Linked DNA regions of Peribacillus sp. FSL E2-0218. The protein of the gene in region 1 binds, or shares a complex with, the protein of each later gene. Links are inferred from orthologs where the notes say so. Each region holds a gene or a part of one and is shown on either strand. Other genes may lie near its edges. The genes, in order: groL and metK.

What was found.
Region 2: the proteins of groL (region 1) and metK are in contact, whole or in part, in a cryo-EM structure (PDB 8P4O), measured with the Escherichia coli proteins. The link is inferred for Peribacillus sp. FSL E2-0218 from one-to-one orthologs.

What each region holds. Positions count from the first base shown.
Region 1 is NZ_CP150304.1:337,649-340,827, forward strand. Bases 131-2,974 are described here. They hold groL (chaperonin GroEL), read left to right. Parts: upstream 131-655; coding sequence 656-2,293; downstream 2,294-2,974. Other genes in these bases: groES (co-chaperone GroES), read left to right, coding at 311-595; MHI53_RS01760 (BH0509 family protein), read right to left, coding at 2,967-2,974. Outside these bases: more of MHI53_RS01760, read right to left, coding at 2,975-3,113.
Region 2 is NZ_CP150304.1:4,557,406-4,560,581, reverse strand. The notes cover bases 336-3,176. They hold metK (methionine adenosyltransferase), read left to right. Parts: upstream 336-1,079; coding sequence 1,080-2,273; downstream 2,274-3,176. Other genes in these bases: MHI53_RS21945 (alpha/beta hydrolase), read left to right, coding at 3,150-3,176; MHI53_RS21950 (gamma carbonic anhydrase family protein), read right to left, coding at 2,422-2,940; pckA (phosphoenolpyruvate carboxykinase (ATP)), read right to left, coding at 336-409. Also shown: more of pckA, read right to left, coding at 1-335. UniProt on the Escherichia coli protein: Catalyzes the formation of S-adenosylmethionine (AdoMet) from methionine and ATP.

The DNA.
Region 1 (3,179 bases):
TATTTAGTCGCCCATTTCGCCTGAAAACGTTCCTGACAGGGGAAAATCGATAAACGCATACTCCAAAATGGTATCAAATAATGAGGCAGAACACCACTCAAAGGTACCCCTGCAAAAACATTTCCGTATCTAATCATTATGTTAATGTAGTATACCCGGAATTTATCAGAAATTAATAAAAAATTTTCGATAAGATACTTGCAAAAAAGGCTCGGTTTATTTAATATTATAAATGTGTTAGCACTCGATGATGAAGAGTGCTAATAATCATGAAGCACATTATCAAGAGAATATGAGGAGGTTGTTTCACTTGTTAAAACCATTAGGTGATCGCGTTATTATTGAACTAGTTCAATCTGAAGAGAAAACGGCAAGCGGTATTGTTCTTCCTGATACTGCAAAAGAAAAGCCACAAGAAGGTAAGGTAGTAGCAGTCGGTACTGGCCGTGTCCTTGAAAATGGCGAACGTGTTGCTTTAGAGGTTGCCCAAGGCGATCTAATTATCTTCTCAAAATATGCAGGTACTGAAGTTAAATACGAAAATACTGAATACTTAATTTTACGTGAAAGCGACATTTTGGCTGTAATCGGCTAATTATACATCATACTTAACTGAACGAAAAATTTTCTTAAAATTTTAGGGAGGTACTTAAAAATGGCTAAAGAAATCAAATTTAGTGAAGAAGCACGCCGCTCCATGCTTCGTGGTGTGGACGCACTTGCAGATGCAGTTAAAGTAACGCTTGGACCAAAAGGCCGTAACGTGGTTCTTGAGAAAAAATTCGGTTCACCGCTTATCACGAATGACGGTGTGACGATCGCTAAAGAAATCGAATTGGAAGATGCATTCGAAAACATGGGTGCGAAATTGGTTGCTGAAGTAGCAAGCAAAACAAACGACGTAGCTGGTGACGGTACTACGACTGCAACGGTTCTTGCACAAGCGATGATCCGCGAAGGTTTGAAAAACGTTACAGCTGGTGCGAACCCAATGGGTATCCGCAAAGGGATCGAGAAAGCGGTCAACTCTGCCATCGCAGAATTGAAAGCCATTTCCCAACCTGTCGAAAACAAAGAATCGATTGCACAAGTTGCTGCCATCTCTTCAGCTGATGAAGAAGTGGGCCAACTGATTGCGGAAGCAATGGAGCGCGTTGGTAACGACGGCGTCATCACAATCGAAGAGTCGAAAGGTTTCACAACAGAATTGGACGTAGTAGAAGGTATGCAGTTCGATCGCGGATATGCCTCTCCATACATGGTTACTGATTCAGATAAAATGGAAGCAGTCCTTGAAAATCCATATATCTTGATCACAGATAAAAAAATCACGAATATCCAAGAAATCCTTCCTGTACTTGAGCAAGTTGTACAACAAGGTAAACCGCTATTATTGATTGCTGAAGATGTAGAAGGCGAAGCGCTTGCAACTCTTGTTGTGAACAAACTTCGTGGAACATTCAATGCAGTTGCGGTTAAAGCTCCTGGTTTCGGTGACCGTCGTAAAGCAATGCTTGAAGACATCGCAGCTCTTACAGGCGGCGAAGTAATCACTGAAGAAATCGGACTTGACCTTAAATCTGCAACAATCGAATCTTTAGGACGTGCTTCTAAAGTGGTTGTTACAAAAGAAAACACAACGATCGTTGAAGGATCTGGAGATACAGCGCAAATCCAAGCTCGTGTAAACCAAATCCGTGTTCAATTGGAAGAAACGACTTCTGAATTCGACCGTGAAAAATTACAAGAACGCCTTGCTAAATTAGCTGGCGGTGTAGCGGTCATCAAAGTTGGTGCTGCCACTGAAACAGAATTAAAAGAACGTAAACTTCGTATTGAAGATGCATTGAACTCCACTCGTGCCGCTGTTGAAGAAGGTATCGTAGCCGGTGGTGGTACAGCACTTCTTAATGTATACAATAAAATCGCTGAAATCCAAGCGGAAGGCGACGTAGCAACAGGCGTGAAAATCGTCCTTCGTGCAATCGAAGAGCCTGTACGCCAAATCGCTCACAACGCTGGACTTGAAGGCTCTGTAATCGTAGAACGCCTAAAAGGCGAAGCAGTAGGCACTGGCTTCAACGCAGCTACTGGCGAATGGGTCAACATGATCGCATCCGGTATCGTCGATCCAACTAAAGTAACTCGTTCAGCTCTACAAAACGCTGGATCAGTTGCAGCCATGTTCTTAACAACAGAAGCTGTTGTTGCGGACAAACCAGAACCAGCAGGCGCTGGCGGCATGGGCATGCCTGACATGGGCGGCATGGGTGGAATGGGCGGCATGATGTAATCATTGCTTAAATCCCTTAATATAGGGATTTAACGAGTATTCAGGATGATTGCTCACCAAACATGTGAATATCTTTAAATTAGAAGGCCTCCCACGGTTAACTGTGGGAGGCTTTTTTCATATGAGCATAGATATTCATCGTGTTTGAATATCTGTATGCCCTATTCGTTGTTGAATTTCTTTCAACCCCACTCCTGCTTCAATCAGTAAGGATGTATGCGTATGCCTGGTTCGAGATAGCATTTGGGTTCAGCTAATAAATCATCTGGAAAACAAGAAAAACCTATTACTGATCTCTACGCTGCCATATATCCAAGGAGGGCTTTTTTATATGAATAACTGTTGAACGGAGGATTAGTATTGGATGCAGTGTACTGTGATATGTGGATTATAAAGCAATCTTTAGAAAATGTTTTGGCTTGAGTGGGAGGTTTGTTCCCTCGACTGTTTTGTAGAGCTCATTCCCTTCTATTATGTATGGGTGCCCAGCCGCAAGGAAGTAAATGGGGGGAAAGGAAGGAAGCTGAAAGTCAGCCAGGTCAAAAAAGCAACTGAAACCCACTTATCAGCAAAGATCGGGTTTGCAAGAAAGTATTTCGGAAAGGATAAAAGGAAAAGCGGGGAACCCTGAATTATCAGTGTTTTCCCCGCTTTTTATCATTTAATATTTGAGTTACATATAATCATAAACAGAGTCATCGAAATAGAGCCAGTGATAATATTCAACCTGTGAATCCGTCATCTTGGAAATGTCTTTCTCATTGAACTTTTGTTGCTCAATTAATTTCTGCGCTTTGGAATTTCTTTCTACTTGGCTCATCTTAAATCCTCCTTATAATATGAGAAGTAACGAAGTATTTAAATGTTGAAAACGCTTTCTTTTTTA
Region 2 (3,176 bases), 4.2 Mb from region 1 along the record:
AAGTATGCGCGAAAAGATTATGCCAAGCATATTCATTAACGACACGAATTGGAAGGCGGGATGATTCTTCTGCGCCAGCGAAGCCCTTGAAAACGAAAATCTCTTCTTTTGCTTTTAAGTAGTCAATTACTTTATTATATAGTTTATTGAACACATCTTCCGAAATTGGCTGGTTCACTGGACCCCAATCGACTTTATCTTTTACGGATGCTTCCTCGACGATATATTTATCTTTAGGTGAACGGCCAGTATATTTGCCTGTTTCTGCTTTTACTGCTCCAGTTGAAGTTAAAACCCCTTCATTCCTGCTTAATACCTTTTCGACCAATTTAGGAACTGAAAGCTGAGTTTGCACGTTGTTTCCTGTTAATAACTGGTGTAACTCATTAGAAACGTCTACAGAATTCATATATGAGGTACCTTCCTTTGTTTAAGTTTTATATTACAATTAGTATAACACATTTATTTAAATAGTCTATACTATATCATCTGAATTGTGATAATTTTCATCTGGTTAGATTCATCATTTTAAATGGGCAGGAACCATGCCGGGATTCCTGCATATGCTTTAATGAAAGTCGATTTCCCCTTTATTATAGGAAGTACTAATCAATCTCATGCGCCTGAAAGTCCTTTGATGGCGGGGGAGCGAACTTTGTTGTGCCCGATTTGGCCGTTGACCGGAAATGTTCTTGATAGAAAATCATTGACAAATTCCGACCCAATACGATATTATCTTAAATTGTACGGATTCTCTTATCCCGAGTTGGTGGAGGGACAGGCCCTTTGAAACCCAGCAACCTGCCATATTGAACTTGACCAAAAGAGCAATCGCCGAAAATAAAGCGGTGTTCTTCAAGGAAAAGTGGTGATGGTGCTAACCTGAGCAAGGTAAAAAACCCTTGAACGATAAGAGTGAAAGGATAGAAGACAGAATGTTAAACCTTTCCTCATTTTCCAGGGAAGGTTTTTGTGTTTTTTAATTAATTCTGTGTCTATAGTTGAAGCTAATAAGGGAAACGAGTTCCGTAAAAAAATCAGGCTTATGCCTACCACATACTAACTTCCAAGGAGGAAATATGATGTCAAAGAAACGTCTATTTACTTCTGAATCTGTTACAGAGGGCCATCCGGACAAGATTTGTGATCAGATTTCAGATTCCATTTTAGATGCTATCCTTGCTAAGGATGCAAATGCACGTGTTGCGTGTGAAACAAGTGTAACGACAGGTCTTGTGCTTGTTGCTGGTGAAATTACAACATCCGCTTACGTGGATATTCCGCGTATCGTCCGTGATACGATTGCGGGAATTGGCTACACTCGCGCGAAATACGGCTTCGATGCTGAAACGTGTGCTGTATTGAGCTCGATCGATGAGCAGTCTGCCGATATCGCAGCTGGCGTCGATAAAGCTTTGGAAGCACGTGAAGGCAACATGTCAGAGGAAGAAATCGATGCAATCGGTGCAGGGGACCAAGGTCTTATGTTCGGATTCGCTTGCAATGAAACAGAAGAGCTTATGCCGCTTCCGATCTCATTGGCCCATAAGCTTTCATTCCGCTTGGCTCAAGTACGTAAAGATGAAACGCTTGCTTACTTACGCCCGGATGGAAAAACACAAGTAACTGTGGAATATGATGAAAATAACCGTCCTGTACGTGTAGATACGATCGTCATCTCAACACAGCATGATGCAGAAATCACGCTTGAGCAAATTCAAGCCGATTTAAAAGAGCATGTCATCAAAGCGGTGGTTCCTGCTGAATTGATCGATGCTGAAACGAAATACTTCATCAACCCGACTGGCCGTTTCGTAATTGGCGGACCTCAAGGGGATGCAGGTCTTACTGGCCGTAAAATCATCGTTGATACGTACGGCGGATACGCTCGTCACGGCGGCGGTGCATTCTCTGGTAAGGATGCTACGAAAGTTGACCGTTCTGCGGCATACGCTGCACGCTATGTTGCCAAAAACATCGTGGCAGCTGGCCTGGCCGATAAAGCCGAAGTACAATTGGCTTACGCTATAGGTGTGGCAGAGCCTGTATCGATCTCGATTGATACATTCGGAACGGGCACTGTTAGCGAAGACGTCCTGGTTGACCTAGTTCGCGCTAACTTCGACCTTCGCCCAGCAGGCATCATCAAAATGCTTGACCTTCGTCGCCCAATCTATAAGCAGACAGCTGCATACGGACACTTTGGCCGTACCGATGTCGATCTTCCGTGGGAACGCACGGATAAAGCAGAAACTTTAAAAGCACAAGCATGATCCAGATGGAAAAGGTGCGCCGCTAATTGCGGTGCACCTTTTTTTGGTAGGATTAATTTGGTTTGCAGAGGGAATAATTCAATAAACCCACTGAGTGATTTACCAGAGGATATTTGGCGTGTATTAGAGGCATGGACAAGCCCCTAGTTTATTTTATTCGGTCTGCTGTTTTGTAGTATTGTCCTTTTTCGGCATATTCGCGCACGATCCGTTCCATGTCCTGACGATCTTCCGCATTGATTTCGCGGATCACTTTGGCCGGGCGTCCGAATGCCAACATATTCGGCGGGATCACTTTGCCTTGGGGAACGAGACTGCCGGCACCGATAAAAGCTCCTTCACCGATTTCGGCTCCGTCAAGTACGATCGAGCCCATGCCGATCAAGGCTCCTTTACGGATTTTACAGCTATGTAAAATGACCTGATGGCCAATGGTTACTTCATCTTCAATGATCAATGGATGATTGGGGCTTTGGTGGAGGACACTATTATCTTGGATACTGACCTTTTTACCGATGATGGTTGGGGCCACATCACCGCGGATGACGGAATTGAACCAGATTGACGATTCGTCGCCAATTTTCACATCGCCTGTCACGACTGCATTCTCCGCAATATAAGCGCTTTCGGAAATCTGTGGTTCCTTGCCTTTGAACGGATAAATAATCATTTTCAATCATTTCCTTTCCGAAGTGAATGTTTTTATGTATTATTTTAATATACCGTATGCAAATACACTTGGCTATTTATAATACGAATGTACAACTTGTTAGTTTTCTTTTTTGTCGAAAATCGCGAATATGGTTATAATTTATATATATATTTTAACTATCATGGATCGTATACAACAAGTGAAAAGTGAAAGGGGGATTTCGAATGTGGAAATGGGAGACAGAAGGGGAC